Regions from separate parts of the Bradyrhizobium sp. 186 genome, predicted to be linked through region 2. Evidence: predicted binding sites of a transcription regulator. Region 2 holds the regulator's gene; the other holds the start of a gene.
What was found. Region 2 encodes HrcA, which represses chaperone genes, less so after heat shock. Its sites were predicted from a motif close to GTTAGCACTCNCNNNNNGNGAGTGCTAAC; they were not measured.

Region 1: a site for HrcA is predicted at 6,726-6,754, ahead of IVB18_RS12670 (co-chaperone GroES). Genes of this name have one in related genera too.

What each region holds. Positions count from the first base shown of each region.
Region 1 is NZ_CP082164.1:2,701,413-2,716,349, forward strand. It holds gene IVB18_RS12635 (hypothetical protein) at 226-426, opposite strand; gene IVB18_RS12640 (glycoside hydrolase family 130 protein) at 477-1,775, opposite strand; gene IVB18_RS12645 (glycosyltransferase family 4 protein) at 1,810-4,095, opposite strand; gene IVB18_RS12650 (hypothetical protein) at 4,092-4,295, opposite strand; gene IVB18_RS12655 (class I mannose-6-phosphate isomerase) at 4,282-5,022, opposite strand; gene IVB18_RS12660 (hypothetical protein) at 5,196-5,387, opposite strand; gene IVB18_RS12670 (co-chaperone GroES) at 6,788-7,105, shown strand; gene groL (chaperonin GroEL) at 7,243-8,892, shown strand; gene IVB18_RS12680 (hypothetical protein) at 9,316-9,591, opposite strand; gene IVB18_RS12685 (hypothetical protein) at 9,588-9,839, opposite strand; gene IVB18_RS12690 (signal transduction histidine kinase) at 9,893-10,264, opposite strand; gene IVB18_RS12695 (hypothetical protein) at 10,308-10,808, opposite strand; gene IVB18_RS12700 (sensor histidine kinase) at 11,022-11,801, opposite strand; gene IVB18_RS12705 (response regulator) at 11,909-12,292, opposite strand; gene IVB18_RS12710 (IS1634 family transposase) at 12,710-14,470, opposite strand.
Region 2 is NZ_CP082164.1:10,366,791-10,381,727, reverse strand. It holds gene IVB18_RS49620 (CpaD family pilus assembly protein) at 1-295, opposite strand, end outside; gene IVB18_RS49615 (type II and III secretion system protein family protein) at 352-1,866, opposite strand; gene cpaB (Flp pilus assembly protein CpaB) at 1,881-2,696, opposite strand; gene gshB (glutathione synthase) at 3,061-4,005, opposite strand; gene IVB18_RS49600 (YraN family protein) at 4,016-4,423, opposite strand; gene rsmI (16S rRNA (cytidine(1402)-2'-O)-methyltransferase) at 4,410-5,360, opposite strand; gene IVB18_RS49590 (penicillin-binding protein activator) at 5,714-6,964, shown strand; gene hemW (radical SAM family heme chaperone HemW) at 7,115-8,269, opposite strand; gene rdgB (RdgB/HAM1 family non-canonical purine NTP pyrophosphatase) at 8,256-8,891, opposite strand; gene rph (ribonuclease PH) at 8,902-9,615, opposite strand; gene hrcA (heat-inducible transcriptional repressor HrcA) at 9,789-10,877, shown strand; gene grpE (nucleotide exchange factor GrpE) at 10,971-11,576, shown strand; gene pncA (bifunctional nicotinamidase/pyrazinamidase) at 11,698-12,420, opposite strand; gene IVB18_RS49555 (hypothetical protein) at 12,686-13,627, opposite strand; gene dnaK (molecular chaperone DnaK) at 14,015-14,937, shown strand, end outside.

The sequences.
Region 1 (14,937 bases), 2.7 Mb from region 2:
CAAGCAGGAGTTTCGATAGCGTAGGCATCACCGCGCCCTTTCAAGTCCAGCCGACGCCCGAAAGGACATGGCGCCAAGCCTGCATTCATCTCCTGCCGTGGGATCCAGGGCTTGAACCAGGGAGTTCGTTCGGCGCAATCTGAAGACTCGCATTGTGCAACTGTGCGCCCTTTGCCCCCGAATAGCCATGCATTAGTTGATGCTGCGCCTCCCTGCCGCCGCGGTTCAGCCTTTCGGCAAAATGACTTCCTCTCCACTGAGGGCGCGATCCAGTGCGTCGACCAGCATCTGAATCTCGATGAACTTGTTGCGTGCCCGCTCGGCCTTGTCCCGGTCAAACGGAGCGGCCAGCACCTTCGCATGCACGTCCCTTTCCTCGATCATGCGTGCACGGGCTTTCTTCAGCGTTTCAAGTCGCTCGCTCATTCAGGCTCCCTGACTTTTCAATGGACGAATTGGCGCTGCTCAAGCGGCAGTCAACTTTTCATCGCCTGCATCAGCGCCGAAATCTTGATGGTCGCGAAATTGGAGAAGGTATCCGACACCGCGTATGGCAGAATGATGTGGTCGTTGTGCCGCATTGCCCCGCAGGTATAGACGACGTTGGGGACGTATCCCTCGCGCTCCGACGGCTCGGGCCGCAGCAACGGCTCGCGGGAGCGGGCTAGCACCTTCGAGGGGTCGTTCTTGTCGAGCAACGCCGCCCCGATCGAGTATTTGCGCACCGGGCCGACGCCATGCGTCAGCAGCAGCCAGCCTTCATCGAGCTCGATAGGCGATCCGCAATTGCCGATCTGAACGAACTCCCAGGGAAATTCCGGCTTCAGAATGGCCTGGCCGTCGCCCCAAGTGTACAGGTCGTCTGAATAGATCAGGTACAGGTTCTCATTGTCCTGTCGCGCGATCACGGCGTATTTGCCGCCGATCTTGCGCGGGAACAGCGCCATGCCCTTGTTGCGTGCCGCGGCGCCTTTCAACGGCGCCAACCGGAACGACATGAAATCGTGGGTCTCAATCAACTCGGAGCGGATCGCCCGTCCGCTATAGGCGGTATAGGTGGCGTAGTAGGTTTTTCGGCCGCCATCGCTGAACTCGAAAAAGCGGGCGTCCTCGATGCCGTTCGATTGGGATTCGGTGACCGGAAAGATGACGCGCTCGCTGAGTTCTTCCTCGGGCTTGAAGACCAGTTCGACATGATCGCCGTCCGGTCCGGATGCGCGATGGCAAATCCGGGGACTTGAGGCAAGCCTTGCCGTCGAATCAACGGTCACGCTGCCGTCGGCTGCGAATGTGCCGGCCCGAAACGTCAGTGACGACACATGCCCTTCGCCGATCGCACGGAGGCTGAGAATGAAGCGCAGGCCGCCCTTCGGCGCGTTCGATTGGTCGGGGTGCGGCACGATGCTGGGATTGAACAAGGCAGAGGCTTCGAACGAATACTCATTGAGAAAATAGGCTCCAATCAACTGGCGCTGGATCTTTGAAAAGCTGCCATGGGCTGCGAAAGCCTCCTCCATTTCGTTCGCGCGGGCCTCGAACTTCTCCAGCAGGTTCCGATGCCGGCCGAGGAAATTTTCAAGAACGTCCGCGAGCTGGGAAGCAACGGCTTCGGAGTCGAGGGCGAGAACCCGGTCGACGATATGATTTGCACGCGTCTTGTCGGTCGGGTTGAGATCGCGGGGTTCAGTCGCCGGCTTGAACGGGCGCACGATCACCCGCGCGGGATCGGGACGCAAATAAAGCGCCTGCCGGTTCAGGAAGGTGGCCTGTGACACTGGTGTCCTCGATCGCTTGAGCAGGAGGCAACATTCAGGCGCCCATGGCGCGCAGTGCCGCGGGTTTGGTCAGGCCGGCGTTGACGCGCGCAAGCTGGCGAATCTCCGCAAGCCCAAGCAGATAGCACACCACCGACTCGCCGCCGCGATTTTCATTGGCACGATCGGGGTGCAGTCCATCGCGGCAACTGCCAGTGTGCGGATCGACCAGCGCCACCGACAGGTCGTTGCTACCGAGAAACCAGGTGAAGGCCCGGGTCGCAAGCGCTTTCCACTCGGCATCGCCATCCGCCCGCCATGCCGTAAGGCAGGCAGCGATCGTCGCCGTCGCTTCCACGGGCTGCTGATCAAAGGCGCGGGGAAGTTGCCGCAATTCGCCGAAGCCGGCGGTGCCGACCGGCCGGAAATGCCCTGCCGGCGTCGTTTGTCGCGTCATCAGCCAGCGCAGAGACCTCAATCCGGCCTGCACGTATTCAGGCGTTTGCGTCGCCGCGCCTGTCATCATCAGCGCCTGCGGCAGGCGGGCGTTGTCGTAAGCCAACCCTTCCTCGAACCACACCCAGTCCGGCGTTTCGACCGACGCCAGACAGGACATCAACCTGTCGGCAAGAGAATGCCGGATCTCCTGGCCGTGAAGATCATCCGGAGCCACGGCGCAATAAGCGCCCAAACCCAGCAGGGTGAACGCCCACGCCCGCGGAGAGCGAAAGGTCTCTACAGTCGACAGAGCCTCGGCGAACAAGGCAGCCGCCCACTGGCGCCGCGACGGAGTTGCGTCGCTGCGCGCGGTTTCGCCGAGCGCCCAAAGCGTCCGCGCGTGACTGTCTTCGGACCCGCTGGCTTCGAGCCAGGTTCGATTGAAGCCCATGAAGTTGCGAAACCGCCCGGTGTCGGGATTCCATGCGTGCTGCACGAAAGCGGCGAAGCGAGCCGTCAAGACTTCCGACAGCGGCTGTTCGCCCGGACTGTTGAGGGCGCAGGCCAAAAGCATCGCGCGGGCGTTGTCATCGACGCAATAGCCGTGCGAGCGATCGGGCACCGAATACACGGCGTGCTGGAACAGGCCGGTATCGTCGCACATCGACAGGAAATAGCCGATTTGCATGTCCGGCGCCGCAGGGCCGCGTGGCTCCGGAACGCCCGTGTTGGAGGGCGCAATGACCTTGAGCCAGTGACCCTGAGACGCGCTCTCAAAAACCGACATGTAGTACTCGGCGGTGCGTTCCCACGTCATGGTTCTGCTGACCGCATAGGCGCGCCGGCACATCGCCTGCCGGCGAACGTCATCGGTGAGTAATTCCGCGATCTTGCTGGCGATCGCGGCCGCGTCGCCGAATGGCACCAGGACGCCGCGTCCATTGGCCAACAGTTCGCGGGCATGCCAGTAAGGCGTCGAGACGACGGGTTTCCCAAGTCCGAAGCTGTAGGCCAACGTTCCCGACGTCATTTGCGGCTCGTTGAGATAGGGCGTGACATAGACGTCGCACATCGAGATGAATTCGAGCAGCGTGGGCAGATCAACGAAGCGGTCGAGGAACACAACGTGGTCCTCGACGCCAAGTTCGCGGACCCGCCTCATCAGTCTGTTGCGATACGCCTCGCCCTGGTCTCGAACCAGATTCGGATGCGTTGCGCCAAGGACGACATACACCGCATCGGCGCGACGCTTCAGAATCGACGGCATGGCGTCGATCATGACTTCGATGCCCTTGTTGGGGGACAGCAGGCCGAATGTCAGAATGATCGACTTTCCGTCAAATCCGAGCCTTGCCTTCGCCGCATCGGGCGCGACAAGCGCGACGTCGGGAATGCCGTGGGCTATGACCTCGATCTTGTCGTCCGGCACCTGATAGACGCTGCGCAGCAGTTCGCGGCCCTTGTTGGCCATCACAACGACCTTCGACGAGGCATCGACGATGCGCTCCATGACCGCGCGTTGCGCGGCGGTCGGATTTGCCAGCACGGTGTGGAACGTCGTCACGACAGGCATGGTGAGGCGCGACAGCAGTTCGAGGATGTGGCCGCCGGCTTCGCCACCGAAAATTCCGAATTCGTGCTGCAGGCATACGATGTCGAACCGGCCGGCATTCAGGAGGTCTGCTGCATGGATGTATTCTTCGATCTTGTTATCCTGGATCTGAAAAGCGACCGCCTTGGGATAATCATAGGTTTGGCCATGATCGGTCATCGCCACGATGCAGGTCTCGACAGTCGGGCGTGACGTCGAGATCGCCTGCTGCAGGTCGGTCGTGAAGGTTGCGATCCCGCAGCGGCGGGGCAGCGAATTGCCGATAACGGCGATGCGACGGAGCGGCGTCATGCTTGTACCTCGACAGTCTCGCTTGATTTCGGCGAATGGCCGGCGGACATGCCGGCAGATTTGGTCAGCTCTCCAGCGTCCTGCAGCAGGGCGGCAACGGGATCAGGTCCCGGATAAGCCATCAGGCCGCGCATGCCGCCCGCGCCGACCTCGATGTCGGTTCGATCGCCCTCGATAAAGACGGCATCACCGACCGACATGTTCGTCGACCCGATCCGCGCCCGGCCCTCGATCGCAAGGATCCAGGTTTCCCGCGGCATTGAGTGCCCAATTCGAATTCGCCGGCAGGTCGATCCGCTCAATGACGAAATGCTGGCTTGTGATCAGGGCTGTTCGAGCCGCGGTGAGGCGTCGTGGACCGGATTGGGCCTGAACCGGCCCGGCGTCGGAAACAGCGACGGCGCATTCTTCATGCAGTTCGCGCTGCCTGCCGTAGTCAAACAGGCGGAATGTCGTGTCGTTGCGCTGCTGAATCTCGGCGAGTACGATACCGGCGCCAATGGCGTGGATCGTGCCGGCGGGGACGAAGATGATGTCGCCTTTCGCGACGGGACGCCATTGCGCGAGGTGGGCAATCGAGCCGTCCCTGATCGCTGCGCGCAATGCCTGTGGCGTGAGTCGCCGCTTCAGTCCCAGCGCAACCCGCGCGCCTGGGGCCGCTGCGAGAATGTACCAGGCTTCAGTCTTGCCGTTCGGCAGGCCGATTGAGCGGGCAAATTCATCGCCCGGATGAACCTGAATCGAGAGGGGCTCGCTGGTGAATAGTAATTTGAGCAGCAGGGCCGGGATGGCTGCATGCTTGTGCGTGCGCTGGAACCACAACTCTCCAACCGGGTCACCGGCAACGTCGATGCTGCTCCATGGATGGAGATCGCCTACTCCCCACGGTTTGCGCGCAAACTGCACGGCGGCATGCTCGATGGCCATAGATTTCCTGACCCGAAACGCGCATATCGCAGCGATATGCCGTTGGTCGATACCGTTTATGTGATTTGGCGTGGCTAAGGCGTCGCGACGGGATGTTCGCGTTTGTCGCGATCCCGCTGGGCTAACTGATCAGATGGGTACTCCGGCGTCAGATAGCAACCTTGCTGGGTCCATTAGCGTTTGGTCGCCCAGGACGGACGAACGCCAGTCCAGGCGGGAAGCGCATCCCATTCGGCCCACCGCATCCGGCGTTCCTCATCGCCGACCCTGATAAAGACAAAGGCGGCATCATCCTTGCCGGTTTTCGAATCAACGAACATTGCTGGAACGCCGTATGCGTCTCTGATGATCGCCGTATTTGCCATTCCGACTCCTGCTTTCTGTTAAGCACTCGGATTCCCGTTGCCGGCATGTCACTTGAGGCGGACTACCACTGAATAATCACGGTGGCAGTGATCAGCGACGCAAAAAAGATCGGCAACAGCACCGGAGGCACCAGCCAATCACGAAGATCGAATTTGAGGGTATCAGACATGTGACCGCCTTTTTTGGTTAAGGCGGGAGCGCAACGCTCTCAGTCACCGATAATAGCCGGGGGCGCGCGGTGATCCGTTAAATATAGTGACTATCTGCCGAATAGCGAGGAGAATCGCAATTTGTTTTGGGGCAGAATCGTTAAGATGATGGTGGGTTCGAAGCTTCGCGCTTCCCCTGACCGCGCTTCTCGAATCTATGTTGAGCGCGCGTTGTGAAAAATATTCGGCAGCTTTTCGATCGCGATAATCCGGCGGACTCGTTCGTAATTACTGACGACTTTGTGTCATCTGGCCGTATCAGCGGCGCGAAAAGCATTCCGATTTTTCGGCTCAAGATCGGCAGTTTCCACATGAGTGGAGGGCAAGCGGTTGCAGGTGAACTCATCAGCAGAGCGGTATCAGCGCGAACTGGCTTACCTTCTCAGCATCCTTTAACCAGGGCGCCTTAGTGCTTGAGCCGTTCTATCTGGAACGTGAATTTGGCTTGTAACACCGGTCCGGTGTCATCCCTGACTTCGATAGCCATCCGGTGTCCCGCTCCATTGCGGGGCCTACAGGACGCGTCCCTCGCCATGTCTGCCAGCGAACGCGCGGCCTCTTCTTGCACAGCCTCCATGGTAGAGAGTTCCAGACCCTCATCGTCGGGGGTCAGTTCGTCACCGTCTCGCAAATCGAAAAAGTATCGCTTCATAACAACGTCGAACGTCAGGAAACCAAAAGCGTTCCTAGCTGATCTGGGGCGGCCTAACAGGACCCGCGATTAGGCGGTAGGACGGCACCCAGGTGTTCCAGCTTTCCATGGTCTGGTCGCAGACCGAACACTCGAAGCTGCTGATCTGGCGTTCGGGAGCCATAGACTCGGCGCGGTTGTAGACCGCTCCGCAAATACAGGCTCTGGGAGGGGTCTCTTCCATTTGCTCATTATGCGCCGCAAATCGGAATTAAGACACTTCCAAATTCAACTTAGGACACCGGGGCTTAAATACGGACAGTACCGCCGGGCTATAAGAACAGGTCCGAAATCTAGGACATTTCCTGAACACGTTAGATGGCACACGACGGCTTCCGAGCCCTGCTGTCCGCTCCGGGGTCACTATCGGAATTGAATTAGCAACCTCGTGGGCCAAAGCCCTTGCGCCCCCGCGTCACAGGCTTATGTGAAGAGCGGCTAGCACTCGCTCCTTTCGACTGCCAATCCAGAAATAATCACAAAAGCCATGGAGGATCGCATGAAGTTCCGTCCGCTCCACGATCGCGTCGTGGTCAAACGCATCGATGCCGAAGACAAAACCGCAGGCGGCATCCTCATTCCGGACAGTGCCAAGGAAAAGCCCTCGCAGGGCGAGATCATCGCCGTTGGTCCGGGCAGCCGTGACGAATCCGGCAAGCTGATCCCGATCGACCTCAAAGTGGGTGATCGCGTGTTATTCGGCAAGTGGTCGGGCACCGAGGTCAAGCTCGATGGTCAGGAGCTTCTGATCATGAAGGAAAGCGACATCATGGGCGTTCTCACTGACGTTCCCGCCGCCAAAAAGAAGGCCGCTTAAGCGCTTTAGCCCGTTCCCTCGTCCTGAGGAGCCGGCGCAGCCGGCGTCTCGAAGGAAGAGACCTGCAATCGAAATCTCATCCCTCAGGAATCCGCCCAGTCGCGCGGACCTTGGGATCTGAGAATACGGAGATCATTATGTCAGCCAAGGAAGTCAAATTCGGCGTCGACGCCCGCGACAGGATGCTGCGCGGCGTCGAAATTCTCAACAACGCGGTGAAGGTCACGCTCGGTCCGAAGGGCCGCAACGTCGTGCTCGACAAATCGTTCGGCGCTCCCCGCATCACCAAGGACGGCGTCACCGTCGCCAAGGAAATCGAGCTCGACGACAAGTTCGAGAACATGGGCGCACAGATGGTGCGCGAAGTCGCCTCCAAGGCGGCCGACGCTGCCGGCGACGGCACCACCACCGCGACCGTGCTGGCGGCTGCGATCGTCCGCGAAGGCGCCAAGGCGGTTGCCGCCGGCATGAACCCGATGGATCTGAAGCGCGGTATCGACTTGGCAGTGGACGCCGTGGTCGCCGACCTCGTCAAGAACTCCAAGAAGGTCACCTCGAACGAGGAGATCGCACAGGTCGGCACCATCTCTGCCAACGGCGACTCCGAAATCGGCAAGTTCCTCTCCGACGCCATGAAGAAGGTCGGCAACGAGGGCGTCATCACGGTTGAAGAAGCCAAGTCGCTCGAGACCGAACTCGAAGTCGTCGAGGGCATGCAGTTCGACCGCGGCTACATCTCGCCCTACTTCGTCACCAACGCCGACAAGATGCGCGTTGAAATGGAAGATGCCTACGTCCTCATCAACGAAAAGAAGCTATCTCAGTTGAATGAATTGCTTCCCTTGCTCGAAGCCGTGGTGCAGAGCGGCAAGCCGCTTGTAATTATAGCGGAAGACGTCGAAGGCGAAGCTCTCGCCACCCTCGTCGTCAACCGTCTGCGTGGTGGCCTGAAGGTTGCTGCCGTGAAGGCTCCGGGTTTCGGCGATCGCCGCAAGGCCATGCTGCAGGACATCGCGGTTCTGACCGGTGGTCAGGCGATCTCGGAAGATCTCGGCATCAAGCTGGAGAACGTCACGCTCGCCATGCTCGGTCGCGCCAAGAAGGTGATGATCGACAAGGAAAACACAACAATCGTCAGCGGCGCCGGCAAGAGGGCCGACATCGAGGCGCGCGTTCAGCAGATCAAGGCGCAGATCGAGGAAACCACCTCGGACTACGACCGTGAGAAGCTGCAGGAGCGTCTGGCCAAACTCGCGGGCGGCGTCGCGGTGATCCGCGTCGGCGGCGCGACCGAAGTCGAGGTGAAGGAGCGCAAGGATCGCGTGGATGACGCGATGCATGCGACCCGTGCGGCGGTTGAGGAAGGCATCGTGCCGGGCGGCGGCGTCGCCCTGCTGCGCGCCTCCCAGCATCTCAAGGGACTTCGCACCAAGAACGACGACCAGAAGACCGGCGTCGAAATCGTCCGCAAGGCGTTGTCGTATCCAGCCCGCCAAATCGCCATCAATGCTGGCGAAGACGGTTCGGTGATCGTCGGCAAGATCCTCGAGAAGGATCAATATTCCTACGGCTTTGACTCGCAGACCGGCGAATACGTCAACCTGATCTCCAAGGGCATCATCGACCCGACCAAGGTGGTTCGTGTGGCGATCCAGAACGCAGCGTCCGTCGCGGCTCTCCTGATCACCACGGAAGCCATGGTGGCCGAAGTGCCGAAGAAGAACGCCGGCGCTGGCGGCATGCCTCCGGGCGGCGGCATGGGTGGCATGGGTGGTATGGATTTCTAAGTCCAACCGTTCAGCGCTCAAAGAAAAAGAAAGGCCCGGCAGCGATGCCGGCCTTTCTGCATTCTCGTGCCTTTGATCGCGGTTGCCCTGCTCAATTTGCCTCAGGCCGTAATACTGACGTCAATACATAGTTCGGATCGGCTTTCAGCGCGCGTGCGAGAATTTGTAGTCGCCGGGCTTGCGATAGGAATAGCCAATCAGATTGCCCACGTTCGGGTAATCGTCCAAGTGCCTTTAACTGCTTGCCTGCGTCTGGGACTGAGTCGAATTGCAGTAACGCTGCTTCCTTCGTGTCGGCCGGCGCCAGGTGCCATCGTCCCGCGGTTTCGGGGCGGCTCACGAGGGCCAAGAAACGATCCGAATTCGGGCAGGATGCAAGCGTCACGACGGCCGAACCAGCGATAGCGGTTGCGCGCGACCAAGTCACAGATTGCGTCGCGGATCATCCGTGGGATGAATTGGAAGATCCAAGTCCACTGTAGAGTCAGGAACGAAAGTATCGGCTACATAGCTTTTATCGACCGAACCAAACCGAATAATAGTGTGCGTATAAATCCAGCCACCCGGCACTCTGAAACGAAATATGGTTTCGTCATACTGACCGGAGACATGATCTTTAAAGACTTCTTCTTGGGTATGAAGCTTTTGCTTAGGCATGAACATCTTTCGGTTGCCGCTGCCAATAGCGACCAAAATCAACTGACTCGCCACGCTTCAAAGACAAAGCCTGCGAGGCGGTTGACTTTCTCGCCGTTCGACAGACGGCCGTTGTCCCTCTTCAAGATCGCTCTTGAGCGTACCGCAAAAGGTACGCCGGCGATGTGGTGATGGATACCTTCCAGTTGATCCATCCAGGTCGTCGCAGCGGAGCTGAATAGCGCATGCCACTTCCAAACCACCATCCGGTCATAGTCGTAGTGCCGAAATCCTCCTCGCGTGAGCGGCATGTCACAAGATCTTCTTCTTACGAAACATCCGCCATCTGTTCGCGGCGCAGATCTCAAGCCAGCCTATGAAATGCCGGCGGCAAAGGCTCGCGCACGAGTTCACTTAGATTTAGAACCTCGCCGCTTTCCGTGATGTCCGAGACCAGAACCTCGACATAGGGATGCTGGCGGTTGATCGCGGCGCCGCGCTGGTATTTCGCGTTCACGATCCGCTCGATCGCCGCAAGATTGCGCTTGCCCAACGCGTTGTACTGATCGCGGAACAGGCTCTGCCGTCCTCCGCGGTGCTCGATGGATTCGACCCAGACGTCCATCACCTTGCGGCCTATGAACGCTTCGACCGGTTCAGTTCCGTCCCGCGCGAGAAGCCGCAGCCCGTCCATGTTGTGCGGGCCGTCATCGATGCCGAATTTTGTCAGTGACATGTTTTTACGTGACATGGGGAATCCTCCTGTTGCCGACGTTGGTTCACCTCGGCAGTCCGTCGGGGACTGCGCCTCCCTCATCGTCCCATCGCGACAGAGCCGCGGCGCGCGATTTCGCGTCGCGATGCGCATCCTCCGTCGAAGCCTTTTTGCGGCCGGCATCATTCTTATGCTTGTGCAGAAAGCGGGCGATCTGCCCGCGAAGCGCCGCCGTCTCCAATAACTCTCCGACCGATCCGGCGGTGTCGAAGATCTCGCGTTGCAGCGTCTTCGGAAGTGCGTTCCATTGCATGATGACGGCCGCGCCGAGACATCGCAAGACGTGCTCCTCCTCGGCCGCCAGGGCGAGGCCGCGGGCGCGATCCTGTTCCGCTGCGTTTACGGCGCTGTCGTAGTCATCAGCCAATCCCTGCTCGTTATCGGCGAGCGCTGAGTGGCGATCCCTTTGTTTCTGAAGTTCGTCGCTTTCGCCCTGACCGCTCGAATGCTTGATCAGTTCGCCGTATGCGGCGGCCTTTTCGCGGTGCTGCTGAGATCTAAACATGCCGCGTCCTTTCGTTGGAAGTCTCCGCGCGTTCCGACCGATCCCGATGGTTGACGAGGATGGAGCTATATATGGGGATCACAGGGCCGAATAACGAGCTTCGGTGACAAATCACGACGTCATTAATCGTGGGCAAAAGCCGTTCCTGCGAGATTGTAGCAGTCCGAGCGAATGCAGGTTGCGATTTGGCTTCCGCAATGCCCGAATACGGGCTTATGCCGCCGCCGAAGTCAGAGAAGACATCGGCACGTCGAATGTGTAGACGAACCCGGTCGGCTCATAGGTAAGCCTCACGTCACCCCGGAGTTGCCTGCCGAGCGTCTCGATCAGCCGTGTCCCGAAGCTGCGCTTTTCGGGCAGGCGGACTGCTGCGCCATTTCTCTCGGTCCATGTAAGGTGCAGGCGCTGCGCCTGTTGATCCAGCGTCCAGTTGATGTCGACGCGCCCTTGCGGGACCGACAGGGCGCCAAACTTCGTGGTGTTGGTGCAAAGCTCGTTCAGCGTCATCGCGATGGCGATGACGGCGCCCGACATCATCCGGATATCGGGTCCCCAAATCGAAAATTTAGGCTCGTCGGGATTATCGAAGGCTTCGGTCGCGCTGCGGACGATCGTGCCAAGGTTCGCGCTGCTCCATCTTGCCTGCAAAAGGAGGTCGTGCGCGCGCCCAAGCGCGAGCAGCCGGCCCTCGATGGCGTGCTGTGCGTGCTCGGCGCCTGGCAGGCCGCGCAGACTCTGCGAGACGATGGCGCCGACGGTCGCGAGCGTATTCTTGATACGGTGGTGCAGTTCCTCGAGGATCAGCTTCTGCAGCTTCTCGGACGCCTCGCGCTCCCTGGCGTCGATGCCGGCCGTGGTAAGCAAACTCAGTGCATCAATCTCGGCCTGCGCGAGCAGAAGCCGCAAGCTGACATTTTCTGCCGCCAGGTCGTCCTGGTATGGTGTTGCGCTGCTTGCGGGCCGCGGGTCCGCACGGAGATCGGCTTCAGACATCGCCGATTATATCCTCATGAGCTGGGTACCGCACTGATCTTCGGTGGCTGAGTTTCTGCTTCAATCACGCGATTTAGGCTGTGTTCGGTGTGAAAAGCACTGCTGTCTCAGGCGTGGCCGATCATGTCGCGCATTTCGGCTATCACTTCCCCGGCATTGAGCGGCTTGCCGAGAAACCTGCTGCGGGGCGGAAGATCGAGGTCCTGCAGCTTCAATTGTCCCGATACCACGATGATTTTGATCACCGGCCAACGCGCATGCACGGCATGCGCAAGTCCGACGCCGTCCATTTGGCCAGGCATCTGGATATCGGTGCAGATCAGCGCGACGTCGGATCGGGATTCCAGGATGGCGACGGCTTCGGCGGCATCCATCGCCTCGAGTGGCATGTATCCCGCGTCTTCGACGATGTCGATCGCGCGCATCCGGAGCACCATCTCGTCCTCGACAACGAGAACTACTGCAGGAATGCATGGATGATCAGGCGTCATCATAGGGCTCTCGCGGGGATCGCCATCGACTGGAACAGGCGTTCGATTTAGGACAAGCATCTCGCTGCCTATAGGATCCCCCGTTGGCTCAACAATGGAGCAATAAAGTCGCCGCCAACGGTAGGTTGCTCACGTGATGGGCTTCGCGCCAACGCTGCCGTCACGCGGCCGGTGCGTCGCGCTTGCCGGAGAGAAATTCGTGAAGCTCGACGGCATTGCGAAGGGACTAATGCATCGTGAGTCGCCTCGGTGCGTTCATCCCCCGGCGCCATCTCGCGAGCCTCGTCGAGGGCGACAACCGCCCTGGCCTCCAGACCGCGGGCAAGCGTCGATTGGGTTCGTCTAGTCCGAAGTTTTCGCTTGGGAAGTGTGCAAGGGATTGATCCGACTCGATAAGTTGACGGTCGGTGTTTTCAATTACTGGACACGCAGCGGGTCAAGATCGAGCAGCTTGAACGCGGCTTCCTGGACGGAGGTTGGTGTGGAATGGAGCATGAAGCGATGCTTGGTGTGAAGGGGCACGCGCATCGTGTTTCGGACCAGCGTGCCGAGATGGGCGATGAGCGCATCGAAGCTCATGACGTGATGGCCGTCGGCTGATCGCTTTGTTGCCTTCTTGGCCTTCGCCGCCTCAGATGGTTCGGTCTTGGCGACGGGAGAGGTCCGTTCTCCCCGGGCGGCCTCAAGGTCGGTGTCGTGGAACAACAGCGGCGCCAAGGCTTCTCGCAGGTGCCATTCGACGTGATAGGCCAGCATGCACAGGAAGACATGGGCCCGCACGTGCTGTGCCGTCCAGTGGCGGATCGGCCGTATTTCGAGATCGATGGTTTTCATGGACCGGAAGCTGCGTTCGACTCGCGACAGGTCCTTGTAGGCCTGAACCGCCTCTGCAGCGTCGAGATGCCCAGCGGGTATGCTGGTTCGGATGACGTAGATGCCGTCGAGGCGAGCCTCTTCCTCGATCTGCTCGATCCGTCGCTGCCATGAGAGATAGCCATCGGCCACTTCGACGTCGAAGTGCTTGGCCATCTTCTTGCGGTCCAAAACCGCACCAACCGCGATGCCGATCTGGGCGGAACTGCGCAACGCAGAGTGTTTGCGCTGGACCTGCGCTTGAACGCGGGCAAGTTCGTGCTCGGTCGCGGCCAGCAGATCCTCGCGTTTGCGCGCTCGTTCGGCTGCCAGATCGCGATTGCGACAGACGATCAGCCGCTCGCCTGGGAACAGGTCAGGGGCGCTGATTTCGGCGAGATCGCGGTCATCGAACAGCGACAGCTGCAGCGGCCCGTTCTCCGCCGCCAAAGCCTGGATCGCCGGCGCGCGCAGGCAGGTGATCCAATCGACGCCCGCCGGCTTGAGATCATCGCGGATGCGTGCCGAGGTGATCATTCCCCGATCCCCGACCAACACCATACGGCTGATCCCGAAGCGATCCTTGATCTTTTGGACTTGAGAACTCAGCGTCTTCGGATCGGCCGTGTTGCCGTCGAAGACTTCAACCGCAATCGGCAGCCCCTCACGCGTACAGAGCAGCCCGTAGACAATCTGCGGCCGGTCGCCCCGGTGATCGCGGCTATGGCCATAGCGCGCCAGCGGACAGCAGCGGCCCTCAAAGTAGGACGAGCTGACGTCGTAGAGCACCAGCACGCCGTCCTGGAGATGTCGCCGCGCCAAGCCGGTCTCGATCCGCGCCTGGCGCTCGACCAGCCAATCGAGCGCCTCATAGGCCTCGCGCTCCTTCACCTTGCCCAGGCGCAGAACCGATCCGAGGCTGGAGATTGCCGTCTCCTGATCCACCGCCCGTACAAAGCCAAGCTTCGAGCGTGGCGCAATCAACCGATCAACGATCATGGCTACCACCAGATCGTAATGGCGTCGCGATGCCTCATCCTTCGTCGTGCTTAAAATCAGCCGATCCAGTGCAATTCTGCGGATCGTCCCGAGCGCCGCTGCAACATGGCCGTGAGGCAGTGAGCGCTCGATTTGAATCTCGTCCGGTCCGGTGCCAATCACCGTGCCGCCCTTGAGCAGAGCCTTCAGTCCGCCAATCAAATCCACCGGCAGCTTGCTCAGATTGGCCAAGGTCCGCTTCTGCGCGCGGCCATGCTCGTCGCGATACGCCTCCCGCAACAGCACCGCAGGCGGCGAGCCTCGATTGGGAATCGTCTCGATGAACATTCCCAAATCGAATCACATCTCGACTGATTTGGGAATCCCCGTTACATGGATACAAACTGCAAACTACTCTCCGCCCATCCGCCCGAAAGGATTCGTCTTTCAGGTCAAACCAAGCGCAAACTTCGGTCTAGTCGGAGACGGCCCGTTCTGCGGTATTAACCGCGCTACGCGGGATCACCACTGAATAACCATCGCAGCGGCGACCAGCAGCACAAAAAAGATCGGCATCAATACCGGGGGTACCAGCCACTCATGAAGATTGAATGTGGGGAGTTTTGGCATATGACCGCCCTTTAGGTTGAGGCGGGAGCGCAACGCTCTCAGTCACCGATAGTAGCCCAGCGCGCGCGGTGATGTCTTGGATATAGGGACGATTTGCCGAATAGCGAGGAGAATCGCAGTTTGCTTTCGGGGGCCGGCTGGCAAGGCTTGTAATGCGGCATTGAGTAGCCATCTAAATCCCAGCG
Region 2 (14,937 bases):
CGACGGGGACATCGACGATGACGGAGCCGGTGCCTTCGCGCACCCAGTCCCGGGCAATGCCGGAGACGTCAGAGTGCTGCGCGGCCGAAAGGCCGCCGCGGGCCTTGCCGACAAAGATTACGACCGAGCGCTTGGATTCCTGCACCGCGATCGGGTGGCGCTGGCGATAATCGGTCGGCACGGTCTGCGTGACGATCTCGCCGGTGGTGTTGCACGCGCCTAGCATGACGGATAGCCCCGTCAGTGCAAGCGCGACACGCAGGTTGCGACGTCGATCGGTTAAAGTCTTCGTCATCGCTTCATCCCCTCTTGCCCCGTTTCTCGCCCCATTCCCCAAGCCGCCGTTCGTCGTCAGTCGATGATGAAGCCGAAATCGCCCTCGATGCCGTTGATGGGATCGACGCGGCGCGCGATGCCATAGAGGCGGTTCATGCGGCCGAGCAACGCCGTCTGCGCATCCGAGGCCGGCGCGAACCCGTCGTCGGGCCGCGACAATTCCTTCTGGGCAACCGCACGCACCACATAGGGCGACACGATCACCATCAGCTCGGTCTCGTTGTTGACGAAGTCCTGGCTCCGGAACAGCGCGCCAAGAATAGGAACCTGGTCGACGCCGGGAAGGCCGTTGATCGCCTGCTTGGTCTGCTGCTGAATCAGACCGGCCATCGCCATCGAGCCGCCGGAGGGAATTTCCAGCGTCGTCTCGGCGCGGCGGGTCTGGATCGAGGGGATGGTGATCGAATTGGTCGAGCTCGAGGACAGTGCCTGCGTCACCGTGATCGAGCTCTGGTTCGACAGCTCCGAGACCTCGGTCATCACCCGCAGGCTGATGCGTCCTTCGCTGAGCACGACCGGCGTGAAGTTCAGGGAGATGCCGAACTTCTTGTAGGTGATCTGGGTGGTACAGACGTGGGTAACCGGATCGCAGGAATAGCCCGCCGGGATCGGAAACTCGCCGCCGGCGATGAAGGTGGCGTTCTCGCCCGAGATCGCCGTCAGGCTCGGTTCGGCCAGCGTCCGCATGACACCGGCGCTTTCCATCGCGCGCATCGTGGCGTTGACCGTGGCGACACCCTTGGCAAGGCCGGTAATGCCAAGCCCGTTGCTGCCGACGATCGGCCCGCCGCTGACCGCGAAGGGGTTGGAATTATTGAAATTCACGACCGCCGTGCCGGCGTTCAGGCTGGCGCTGAGGTCGACGCCCAACTGCTTGACGATGTCGCGGCGCACTTCACCGACGACGACCTTGAGCATCACCTGGTCGCGGCCGCGCACGACGATGTTGTTGACGACCTTGTCCGCGCTGCCGACGAGCTTCGCCGCGACGTCGCCGGCCTGCTGGGCCTCGACCGGGCTCGTCACCGAGCCGGTCAGCATCACGCTGTCGCCGACGCCTTCGATCTGCACGCCCGGCAGCGACTGGCGCAGTGCCGTGCGCATGCCGTTGAGGTCGCGCTTCACCGCGATGTCGTAGGAGGCGACCTGCTGGCCGTCGGCTGTGAAGAACACGACGTTGGTCTGGCCGACCTGACCGCCGATGATGTAGGCGCGCTGCGCCGAGCGGATCACCGCATTTGCGATCTTGGGATCGGCCACCAGCACGTCCTTGACCTCGCGCGGCAGGTCGATGACGACCGACTTGCCGACGCCGAGCGACAGGGAGCGCGTCCGGGCGGGCGCGATGGTCGCGACCGGCGCCACGCCGAGATCCGCCTGCATCGGCGCCTGGTCGCCGACCGGCGCATCCGCAGCGTTCGCCATGTCCGGTGCTGCGACCAGCCCCAGCATCATCATGACCCCTGCCCAGAACGTGCGCGCGCCATTCCCGCGAATGCGCAGCACCGTCCGATAGTCCCCATGTCTCATCTTGGGTGTCCCCATCACTTCTGTGACGTTAGTTGCCGCGCCGGCACGCCGTAGCGGATCACGCTGACGCCGCCGGGACGCTTGACCGCCTGGTCCTCGGACGCGCCGTCCGATGCGTTGGCATCGACGATGCTCCGCAGCGCCAGTTGCAGCGTGCCGCCCTGGCGCGCGGCTGCGAGGGTTGCGACCTGGTCGGGCTTGAGCTCGAGCGTGACGGTCTTGCCGAGCACGGCAGTCTGGCCGTCCTTTTCCTTCGGTGCCTGGTCGATCGCGAGCACGCGGATGTTGGTCAGGATGGTCTCGGAAAGGATGAGGTCATTGCCGGCGGTCGGGCCGTTGTTGCCGTCGGGATTCTTCAAGCGGCGGGTCAGAACGATGTCGACGCGGTCGTTCGGCAGGATGAAGCCGCCGGCGCCGGTCTCTGCTGAAATCTCGGTGGAGACGGCCCGCATGCCGGTCGGCAGGATCGCGGCCATGAAGCCGGAGCCCTCGGCCTTCACCAGCTTCTGCTCGCGGATCGGCTCGCCCTGCATCAACGGCACGCGCGCGATCGAGCCCGCGATCTGGCTCTGTGCTTCCGGCCGGTTGTCACGGCGGATGAAGGCGCTGCTCGCGGTCGCCGCCGGCCAGACCTGCCATTGCAGGTCTTCGGCCTTCACATACTGGCCGAGCCCGATGTCGGTCTTGGCGACGAGAACCTCGACCGTCGGCAGCTTCTCGGCCACGGGTGCGGCGGGAGCCGGCTTGTTGTCATAGCCGCTCGCCAGATACGCAGCGACGCCGCCGGCGCTCAGCGCAATGACGAGAACGACAATGCGTGCGGTGTTCATACGCCTCTACTCTTACGCGGGGCACTCGAACCGCACCTGGCGGGTTCCCCGTGTCGATGAGTAGGCAGTAAAAGTGTAGGGGGTGTTGCGAGGCCGAATGTGATCGCCGGTCACGATGGGAGTTCTGGCCGGATGGTGAATGCCGCGTTATTCGGTAGCCCGCGGCTCCGTAGTTTCACGCAAGGCGACAGGCACTCGCAGACGCTGCGCGAACCGTCATGGTGAATGGGTGGTTAGTGATGGGCAGGTGTGCCGCGCGTGCAGTGCGTGGCCCGGATGGAGCGAAGCGCAATCCGGGGCCGCTGAGTATGTTGCGAAATCCCGGATTTCGCTGCGCTCCATCCGGGCTACGCGGTGAGAGGCGCTACCTCGCCCGCTTCTGCTCGATCGCGTCCCAGACCTTGGCTGCCACGTCCGGCCCGCCGAGCTTTGCAATTGCGCGGATGCCGGTCGGAGAGGTCACGTTGATCTCGGTGAGGCTGCCGTTGATGACGTCGATGCCGACGAACAGGAGGCCGCACTCGCGCAGCGCCGGTCCGACCGTCGCGCAGATTTCGCGCTCGCGGGGGGTCAGCTCGGTCTCCTGCGCCGCGCCGCCGCGCACCATGTTGGAGCGGAGATCGTCCACGGCCGGCACGCGGTTGACGGCGCCGGCGAACTCGCCGTTGACCAGGATGATGCGCTTGTCGCCCTGCTTCACCTCGGGGATGAATTGCTGGATCACCCAGGGCTCCTTGAACGTCACCGAGAACATGTCGAACAGCGAGCCGAAATTCATGTCCTGCTGCATCACGCGGAACACCGCCGCGCCGCCATGGCCGTGCAGCGGCTTCATCACCACGGCGCCGTGCTGCTCGCGGAAGGCGTTGATCTCATCCAGATCACGCGAGATCAGCGTCGGCGGCATCAGCTGCGGAAAGTTCATCACGAACAGTTTTTCCGGCGCGTTGCGCACCGAGGCCGGATCGTTGACGACCAGCGTCTTCGGGTGGATGCGCTCCAGAAAATGCGTCGAGGTGATGTAGGCGAGATCGAACGGTGGGTCCTGGCGCAGCAGCACCACGTCAAAACCGTTCAGTGCCTCGCGGTGGGGTTCACCAAGAGTGAAGTGATTGCCGGGCTCGTCGCGCACGGTCAGGAGCTGGACCGGAGCGACCAGCTCCTCGCCGACCAGCGACAGCTTGTCGGGCGTGTAGTAGGACAGGCCGTGGCCGCGCTTCTGCGCCTCCAGCAGCAGCGCGAAGGTGGAATCGCCGCTAATGTTGATGCGGGCGATGGGATCCATCTGGACGGCGACGTTCAGTTTCATGTTCTGCCTTTCAGGTCGAGGCGTCGAATGCCGCCAACACATGGCGCGGAAGTGACCGCGGCGCAATCAGCATGGCATCGAATCGCATTTCAAATTCCGCATGCTCGGGATGCGCGGCGAGCCAGCCCTGCGCGGCATCGATGATGCGCAGCTGCTGGCGCGGCGTCACGGCAAAGGCGGCGTCATCCAGCGTCGCACGTGCCTTGACCTCGACGAAAGCGATCAGGTTGCGGCGCCGCGCCACGATATCGATCTCGCCATGCGGCGTGCGGTAGCGTTTTGCCAGGATGCGGTAGCCCTTCGCCATGAGGAAGGCTGCGGCGCGGCTCTCGGCGGAGATACCGGTGCGGAAGGCGGCGACGCGTTCGGGCGAGGCGACTTTTGGTTCCATCGGCGTGGCGCCGTCAGTCTTCGCCATCGCCGCCCCGCAAAAGTTTTGCGAGCTCGAGCGCGCGGGCATAGACCTCGCGGCGCGGCCGCCCGGACAGCTCGACCGCATGTGCCACCGCGTCCTTGACGCTTTGCGTCTTGAGCTGGTCGCGCAGGAGGTCGTCGAGTGCATCCGCCGTCATCACCTCCGCGTCAGCCGCGGGCGGAGCGATCACCAGCACGAATTCGCCGCGCGTCTCCAGCGTGTCCGTCTCGCGGGCCAACTCGCTGAGTGGCGCGCGCGAAATCTCTTCATGCAGCTTGGTCAGCTCGCGGCAGATCGCGGCTTCGCGCGTCCCCATGATGTCGGCGAGCTCGGCGAGCGTATCCTGCACGCGGTTGCCGGATTCGAACATCACCAGCGTCGCGTCGATGCGGGCGAGCTCTGTGAGGCGCGTCCGGCGCGCGGCCGATTTGGCCGGCAGAAAGCCTTCGAAGAAGAAGCGGTCGGTCGGCAGCGCCGCAACCGACAGCGCCGCCAGCACCGAGGACGGGCCGGGCAGCGCGTAGACTGCGTGTCCGGCGGCGCAGACCTCGCGGACCAGCTTGAAGCCGGGATCGGAGATCAGCGGCGTGCCGGCATCCGATACCAGCGCGACCGAGCCGCCCTGCGCCAGCGCCTCCAGGATTTTTGGACGCGCGGCCTCGGCATTGTGCTCGTGATAGGGCTTGAGCTGCGCGGAGATGGCGTAGCGCTCGGTCAGGCGCCGCGAAATGCGGGTGTCCTCGCAGGCGATCACGTCGACGCCGGCGAGCGTCTGGAGCGCGCGCAGCGTGATGTCGCCGAGATTGCCGATGGGGGTTGCGACCAGATGGAGGCCCGGCGCCGCCTTCGGCGCCGCAAAGCGGTGGGCATCGATGGAGAAACCGCGCAAGGCGGTGTCCGTATCTTCAGGCGTATTTATCGGGGCCGGCTTTGCGCGCATAATGAAACGAACTTAGGCATGATCCGGAGGGCTGGGAACCGCTCCTCTGAAAAAGATCGTACCGACGCAAGATATTAAGTCATGGGGCAGGAAGGACGGGAATGTGATCCATCCGGCATCACATTCGAGAGGGAGTGGAGGCCCAGCGCCATATTCGCGGCGGAAACCCCGCCTTGATGCTGCGTGACGGACGGCGAACAGCTAGCCAGGACTTGAGATAGGGCCGCGTTAAGCGGTTATTATCCTTTTGTTTTAGTTAACTATTTGCCGACAATATGCCTGAATCCCCGGCTTCTGTCGCGGAAGAATCGTTGTGACCGGTCCGAACAGGGCCGATCAGAAGAAGAGCTGCCATGGTGGGCCCGCGTTATCCCAGATCTTCCTCTTCGGAAGAGTCTCCCTCTCCGGGGCCCCGATCGTCGGGGGCGACCCGGCGGAGCGCGCTTGGCCTGCTGCTCGGCGCGCCGCTGCTGTCGGCCTGCGCCGGCGTGCAGCAGAGCCTCAGCCAGTTCTCCAACCCGTTCAGCAGCTCTTCGCCCCCGGCCCAACCCGCGGGGCCGCCGCAACAGGCCACGACCGCCGGCACCGGCGGGGTGAAAGTCGCCGTGATCCTGCCGCTCTCGGCCGCCGGCAATGCCGGTTTGGCCGCGCAATCCATGCGCAACGCTGCCGAGATGGCGCTGGCCGAGTTCCAGAATCCCAACATCCAGCTCCTGATCAAGGACGACAACGGCAGTCCACAAGGTGCCCAGCAGGGTGCGCAGCAGGCGGTCGACGAAGGCGCCGAGATCATTCTGGGGCCGCTGTTTGCGCAGTCGGTGCCTGCGGTGGCGCAGGTCGCGCGCACCCGCGGCATCCCGGTGATGGCGTTCTCGACCGACTCCAGCATCGCCGGCCGCGGCGTCTATCTGCTCTCCTTCCTGCCGGAGTCCGACGTCAACCGCATCGTCGAATACTCCGCCAGCGTCGGAAAGCGTTCCGTCGCCGTCCTCGTGCCCGACAATGCCTATGGCAATGTCGTCGAAGCCGCGGTGAAGGCGGCGGTGCCGCGGCGCGGCGGCCGCATTGTCGCGTTCGAGAAATACGGCGCCGATCGCGCCACGCCGGCGCGGACGGTGGCGCAGCAGCTCGGCAGCGCAGATGCGCTGTTCATTGCCGATGACGGCGATGCCGTCGTCGCGGTGGCGGATGCGATGACCGCGGCGGGCGCGAATTTGCGCAACATCCAGTTGCTCGGCACCGGCCTCTGGGACAATCCGCGCGTCTATGCCAGCTCTGCGCTGCAAGGCGGCCTCTATGCCGCGCCCGACCCGGCCGGCTTTCGCGCATTCTCCGGCCGCTATCGCACCAAATATGGCGGCGAGCCGGTGCGCACCGCAACGCTCGCCTACGACGCAGTGGCTCTCGTCGCCGCGCTCGCGCGCACGCAAGGCCCCACGCGCTTCTCGTCCGACGTGCTCACCAACCCCTCCGGCTTCGCCGGCATCGACGGCCTGTTCCGCTTCCGCGCGGATGGAACGAACGAGCGCGGCCTCGCGGTGATGAAGGTGACGACCGGCGGTGGTGTGGCGGTCGCGGGTTCGCCGAAGAGTTTTGGGGCTTGATGATTCACCCCTCCCGCTTGCGGGAGAGGTCGGCGCGTAGCGCCGGGTGAGGGCTCTCTCCGCTTGGGGATTGTCCCGTTGCGGAGACACCCTCTCCCCAACCCTCTCCCGCAAGCGGGAGAGGGAGCGCACCGCCGATTTGGTTGAGACTTACGCCGCCAGATCCGCGACTACCGCGTCCAGCACCGGAAAACCGCTGCTCGTCACGCGCAGCCGTCCCGTTGCATCCACCGTGATCGCACCTTCTTCGCGCAACAGCGCGATGCGCTTGGGGTCGAGCGGGCGGCCGGACAGGGCAGTGTAACGCTTCGGATCGATACCTTCCGCAAGGCGCAATCCCATCAGCAGGAATTCGTCGGCGCGCTCCTCGCTGTTGAGGAGATCGTCGGTGACGACGCCATGGCCGTTGGTTTCGACCCGCATCAGCCAGGCTTCGGGGCGCTTCTCGGTGGCGATTGCGTGCCTGATGCCGTCGATATCGAGTCTTCCGTGTGCGCCAGGGCCGACGCCGGCATATTCCTCGCCGCGCCAGTAGACCAGATTGTGCCGGCACTCGGCGCCGCGCCGCGCGTGATTGGAGATCTCGTAAGCAGGCAGCCCGAGCTTGTCGCAGGTTTCCTGCGTGACGTCGTAGAGCGCGCGCGCGACCGCTTCGTCCGGTATCTTCAGCTTGCCGGCCTGGTGCAGGCCGAAAAACGGCGTGCCTTCCTCGATGGTGAGCTGATAGAGCGACAGATGCTCGGCGGCCTCGTCGATGGCGTGACGTAGTTCATCGGCCCACATCGCCGGGGTCTGGTCGGGGCGGGCGTAGATCAGATCGAAGGAGTAACGGTCGAACGAACGGCGCGCGATCGCGACCGCATCGAGTGCCTCGCGGGCGCTATGCAGGCGGCCCAGCGCTTTCAGCGAGGCGTCGTCGAGCGCCTGCACTCCGAGCGAGACGCGGTTGACGCCGGCGGCGCGATAGCCTGCGAAGCGCGTGGCTTCGACGCTGGTCGGATTCGCCTCGAGCGTGACCTCGACGTCGCCGGCGACCTTCCAGTGCTTGCCGATGGCATCGAGAACCGCGCCGACGGTCGCAGGCTGCATCAAAGACGGTGTGCCGCCGCCGAGGAAGATCGAGGTGACCTCGCGGCCCGGCGCGCGCTGCGCAGTCGTTTCGATCTCGCGCGTAAAGGCAGAGGCAAAGCGCGCCTCGTCGATCGGGGCGTGGCGGACGTGACTGTTGAAGTCGCAATAGGGGCACTTCGACAGGCAGAACGGCCAGTGCACGTAGACGCCGAAAGCTTCGTTAGCGCGGCTCAAGGCAGATCTCCGCCAGTTTCACGAAGGCGCGGGCACGGTGCGAGAGTCCGAGGCCCAACGGCGGCAGGCCGTGCTTCTCGATGCTGGTCATCTCGCCGAACGTACGTGTGTGGCCGTCGGGCAAAAACATCGGGTCGTAGCCGAAGCCGGCCGTGCCGCGCGGCGGCCAGACCAGCGTGCCGTCGACGCGCGCCTCGACTTCTTCGAGATGATGGTCGGGCCAGGCGACGCAGAGCGCGGAGACGAAATGCGCGGTGCGCTTGTCCGGTGTGGTGGCGCCGCGCTCCCGCAACAGGCGCTCGATCCGCGTCATCGCCGCGGTGAAATCCTTGGACGGACCCGCCCAGCGTGCGCTGTGGATGCCGGGCGCGCCGTCGAGCGCGTCGACCACGATGCCGGAATCATCGGCGAAGGAAGGAAGCTTAGTCGCCTGCGCCGCCGCGCTCGCCTTGATCGCGGCGTTGCTGCGGAAATCGTGGCCGGTCTCTTCCGGTTCGGGCAGGCCGAGCTCGCCGGCCGACACCGCCTCGATGCCGTGAGGCGCGAGCAGCTCCTTCATCTCGGCGAGCTTGCCGGGATTGTGGGTCGCGATGACGAGCTTTCCGGTGATTCGGCGGTGCATGGCTTATTGACTATGCCACCGCAAGTTTCTGCAAGTCCACGAGACGCGCGACGCCCTTGCGTGCCAGCGCCATCAGCGCCAGGAACTCGTCCTGCGTGAACGGCTCGCGCTCCGCGGTTCCCTGCACCTCGATGATGCGGCCGTCGCCGGTCATGACGAAATTGGCGTCGGTCTGGGCTTCCGAATCCTCGGCATAGTCGAGATCGAGCACCGGCGTGCCGTTGTAGATGCCGCAGGAGATCGCGGCGACGTTGTCGCGCATCACATTGGCCTTGATCATGTTGCGCGCCTTCATCCAGCTGATGCAATCAGCGAGCGCGACCCAGGCGCCCGTGATCGAGGCCGTACGGGTGCCGCCGTCGGCCTGGATCACGTCGCAATCGACCGTGATCTGACGCTCGCCGAGCGCTTCGAGATCGACGATGGTGCGAAGCGAGCGGCCGATCAGGCGCTGGATTTCCACGGTGCGGCCGCTCTGTTTTCCAGCGGAGGCCTCGCGGCGGGTGCGTTCCAGCGTGGCGCGCGGCAGCATGCCGTATTCGGCGGTGACCCAGCCGCGGCCCTGGCCCTTCAGCCACGGCGGCAGGCGCTCTTCCAAAGTGGCGGTGACCAGCACATGGGTATCGCCGAACTTCACCAGGCAGGAGCCTTCCGCATATTTGACCACGCCGCGCTCCAGCGTCACGGGGCGCAATTCGTCGGGCGCACGGCGGCTTGGCCGCATGGGAAATCCTCCAAAACTCACGGGAATAGGCTGTTCGCGGTGCTTGTAGGTGGGGTGAGGGTAGGCGGCAAGGGGGACGTCTGACTTTTCGGTCCCCAGGCAATCGCAAAACCACGCTTGTCAGCGGCCTCCCGGATAGACAAATTACAAGCATCCGAGAGGAGTTAACGTCCGTGGCCCATCACGATCCGATCCATCTGATCGCGCCGCGCGCAGGCCTCGCCCAGCTCAACGAGCGATCCCGCGATATCTTTCGTCAAATCGTCGAGAGTTATCTCACGACCGGTGAGCCGGTCGGCTCGCGCAATATCTCGCGCCTGATCGCCATGCCGCTGTCGCCGGCATCGGTGCGCAATGTCATGGCCGATCTGGAACAGCTCGGCCTGATCTATGCCCCGCACACCTCCGCCGGCCGGCTGCCGACGGAACTCGGCCTACGCTTCTTCGTCGATGCCTTGATGCAGGTCGGCGATCTCAACGACGCCGAACGGCAGGCGATCCAGAGCCAGCTCACCTCCGTCGGCCAGGCGCAATCGGTCGAGGCCGCTCTGGAGGAGGCGTTGACGCGGCTCTCCGGCCTGACCCGGGCCGCCGCGGTCGTGCTGACGCCGAAATCCAATGCGCGGTTGAAACACATCGAGTTTGTCCGGTTGGAACCGGAGAAGGCGCTGGCGATCCTGGTCGGTGAGGACGGCCAAGTCGAAAACCGGGTGCTGACGCTGCCGCCGGGGGTTCCATCCTCGGCGCTGACGGAGGCCGGCAATTTCCTCAACGCGAGAATCCGCGGCCGAACGCTGGCCGAGGCGCGGCTCGAGCTCGAGACTGCGCTCGGAGAGGCGCGCGCCGAGCTCGATCAGCTGACCCAGAAGGTGATCTCGGCCGGGATCGCAAGCTGGTCCGGCGGCGAGAACGAAGATCGCCAGCTCATCGTCCGCGGCCACGCCAATCTGCTCGAAGACCTGCACGCGCTGGAGGATCTCGAGCGCGTGCGCCTTCTGTTCGACGATCTCGAGACCAAGCGCGGCGTCATCGACCTGCTCGGCCGCGCCGAGACTGCCGAGGGGGTGCGCATCTTCATCGGCTCCGAGAACAAGCTGTTCTCGCTGTCGGGCTCCTCCACCATTATCGCGCCCTATCGGGATGCCGCCGGCCGCATCGTCGGCGTTTTGGGCGTGATCGGGCCGACACGGCTGAATTATGCCCGCGTGATCCCCACCGTGGACTACGCCGCCCGCATCGTCAGTCGCCTTCTGGGCGGCTGACCGGCGTTTCGATCACGGGCGCTTGATTTTCGGCGTCCGAAGCACGATATCCGGACAAGAAAAATCCCTGAGACGAGTTTGAGAAGAGGGCCGATGACCGATCGAGACCGGCAACCCGAAGACACGACTGGCGAGCCCGTGGTGTCAAAGCCGTATGTGATGCCCGACGATCCCGAGCCCGGTTCGGTCGAATTGTTGCAGCAGGAGGTCTCCGAGGCGCGTGACCGCATGCTGCGGACGCTGGCCGAGATGGAGAATCTGCGCAAGCGCACCATCAAGGAGGTCGCCGACGCCAGGCTCTATGGCATCACCGGCTTTGCCCGCGACGTGCTCGACATCGCCGACAATCTCCAGCGCGCGCTTGATGCGGTTCCGGCCGAGGCGCGGGCCGCTGCCGATCCTGGCCTGACATCGCTGATCGAGGGCGTCGAGCTCACCGAGCGTTCGCTGCTCAACGCGCTGGAAAAGCACGGCGTGAAGAAGTTCGATCCGCAGGGCCAGAAGTTCGACCCGAACTTCCAGCAGGCGATGTTCGAAGTGCCCGATCCGTCGGTGCCGTCGGGCACCGTGGTGCAGGTCATGCAGGCCGGCTACACCATCGGCGAGCGCGTGCTTCGTCCGGCTCTCGTTGGTGTCGCCAAGGGCGGCGCAAAGGCCGCACCTGCCGCCAACAACAACGAGCCGAACGGCGCGGTGTAAGCCGCATTCTACGCACTGTTGGTTCAGGCGTCGTTCCGGGGCGGCTCGCAGAGCCGAACCCGGAAACTCGAGCTTCCGGGTTCGATGCTTCGCATCGCCCCGGAATGACGGCTCGCTTCCGTTACGCGCTCACCGCGATATCGCCCGACTGAATCCGCTTCACCCCGGCCTTGGCCATATCGGCCCAGGCCTTGGCCAGCGAGCCCTGCGTGTCGATGCCGCGGCAGGCGTCTTCCACGACATAGACCTCGAAGCCCGCCTTGCGCGCGTCGAGCGCGGTCCAGGCGACGCAGAAATCGGTCGCGAGCCCTGCGACGAAGACGCGCTTGATCTTGCGCCCCTTCAGATAGCCGGCGAGACCGGTCGAAGTCTTGCCGTCGGCTTCGAGGAAGGCCGAGTAGCTGTCGACGTCCTTGTGAAAGCCCTTGCGGATGATGAGCTCGGCGTGCGCGATCGAAAGGTCCTTCGACAACGCCGCGCCGTCGGTGCCTTGCACGCAATGGTCGGGCCACAGCACCTGCTTGCCATAGGGCAGGTCGACGGTCTCGAACGGCTTCTTGCCGGGATGTACCGAGGCGAACGAGACATGGCCGGGCGTGTGCCAGTCCTGCGTCATCACCACGTTCGCGAACGCCTTGGCCAACTTGTTGATGACCGGCACCACCTGGTCGCCTTCCTTCACCGCGAGACTGCCGCCGGGCAGGAAGCAGTTTTGCACGTCGATCACGAGCAGCGCGGATGAATCATCCGGCTTGATCGATGCGGCTGCAAAGAGCGCGGTTGGAGCGAGCGTCGCGAGCGCCGTCGTCCCAAGCGCCGCCAAGATTTGTCGCCGATCCAGCATCGTTCGCCTCCCTCCAGGATGAACCCAACGGAGGAGAAGACTAGTTCCGTTCGTGTACGAACCGAAGCCAAAAAATGCGGCCGGATTTGTCCAGCGCTTGGGCTCTCGCCGCGTGCTCGATGCACCTCTCCCGCCTGCGGGAGAGGTCGGCGCAAGGCGCCGGGGGAGGGCTCTCTCCACTTAGGGAGTGTTGATTGTGGAGACACCCTCTCCCCAGCCCTCCCCCGCAAGCGGGGGAGGGAGCGCATCTCGCTTGTTGATGCGGCTACCCCTTCGGCTGGATACCGTCACGCACGGCGCGGAAGCGGGTGAAGGCAGTCGTCCACTGGTCACGCGGGGCGCTGGCGATGATGCGTAGCGAGGCGCCGCCGCTGCTGAAGCGGATCCACTGCACCACGGTCACTGCGACCTTGTCCTTGCCGCTGACGCCGTCGATCCGGGTCTCAAAACCCTGCTGGCCGTTGATGCGGATCGGCTCGGACATGGTGACGCGCGACTCGCGCACGCCGGGAATCTGGAGCGCCGCCTCCTGGGCGAAGCGGGCGCGGTCGTCGGCCTGCTGCGGGGTCGCGCCGATCAGGCCGAGGATCATGAACGGTTTTGGCTCGAAGCCGGTGCTCTCGTCGCCGTCGGCCAGGATGATGCTGGTGCCGGGCGCAAGCGCGCGCACGTTCTTGAAGTCGGCGAGGTCGGTGACCTTGAACGGCATCCGCGAAAGCTGCTCCTCGACCGGCACCTCCTTGCGCGTCACGGCGCTCGCGAACATCTGCCGCACCGCTTCGTCGGTGTAGATCTTGGTGGCATTCTCCGGGATCTGGACCGCGACATAGCCGGAGAAGCCGGTGCCCTGCACGATCATCGAATAGCGCCTCACCGTGGCATCGCCGGCCTTACCGGTCTCGGTGGTGAAATAGGCAAGGCCCGCGGGCGTCTCGACCTTGTCCGGCTTGACCCCACCGGTGCCGGCCGGGTTGGCCTTGAAGGCATTGGCAACCTCGCCATAGGCGTCCGGCGGCAGCTCGGTGACCAGCACCTTCACATTGCCGTCCTCGCTCTCGAATCCCGGAAAGGTTTTTGCCGCGCTGAGGCCGATCAACGGCACCATGCCGAGGCGCAGCCCCGGCGGATATTCGGGATCGGCCGCAAGGGCCGGAAGTGCGGTGGCGACGAGGAGAGCGAGCGCGGCGAGGGGGCGGATCAGCTTCATGGGCACTCTAGTTGGTTCACATTGAGGCCGTTCGATGGTGGGCCATCGGGCCGCTTTGTCGCGCGGGACAGCCTCAACGAGGAGGCTGTCCGGCCGCCCGCCTTTTAGCGGGTTTGGCCTTGGCGCAACAGGGCGGGACCGGAGGTGCCGGCTAAGGGCGGGATCTGTTAATAATTCCTCACCTGCAAGGCGGTTCAGCCCGGATATGTTCTTCCAAAACCCAATGTTTTCACGGCCGAAACTTGCGTTCGGTCCTTGCGGGCCCCTCCCCCCCTCCTATATGAGCCTCAATCATCGCAATATCGCGGATGTTTGATCTTAGGGGGTTTCGGTTCGGGTGCCTTCTGGGCCCAGCCAGCCTGCCGCAAAAACAAGGATATCAGGACCATGGGAAAGGTCATTGGGATCGACCTCGGCACCACGAATTCGTGCGTCGCCGTAATGGATGGCAAGAACGCCAAAGTCATCGAGAATTCCGAAGGCATGCGCACGACGCCTTCGATCGTCGCCGTCACGGATGATGGCGAGCGCCTCGTCGGCCAGCCGGCCAAGCGCCAGGCCGTCACCAATCCCGAGCGCACCTTCTTCGCAGTGAAGCGCCTCATCGGCCGCCGCTACGACGACCCGATGGTCGAGAAGGACAAGAAGCTCGTTCCGTACAAGATCGTGAAGGCTTCCAACGGCGACGCCTGGGTCGAGGCCGATGGCCAGACCTACTCGCCCTCGCAGGTCTCGGCGTTCATCTTGCAGAAGATGAAGGAGACCGCGGAAGCCCATCTCGGCCAGAAGGTCGACCAGGCCGTCATCACCGTTCCCGCCTACTTCAACGACGCCCAGCGCCAGGCGACCAAGGACGCCGGCAAGATCGCGGGCCTTGAAGTTCTCCGCATCATCAACGAGCCGACCGCGGCTGCGCTCGCCTATGGTCTGGACAAGACCAAGACCGGCACGATCGCCGTGTACGATCTCGGCGGCGGCACCTTCGATATTTCCATTCTCGAAATCGGCGACGGCGTGTTCGAGGTGAAGTCGACCAACGGCGACACCTTCCTCGGCGGCGAAGATTTCGACATGCGCCTCGTGGGCTACCTCGCCGACGAGTTCCAGAAGGAGCAGGGCATCAACCTGCGCAACGACAAGCTCGCTTTGCAGCGCCTGAAGGAAGCCGCTGAAAAGGCCAAGATCGAGCTGTCGTCGACGACGCAGACCGAGATCAACCTGCCCTTCATCACCGCGGACCAGACCGGCCCGAAGCATCTGACGATGAAGCTCACCCGCGCCAAGTTCGAAGCGCTGGTCGATGACCTCGT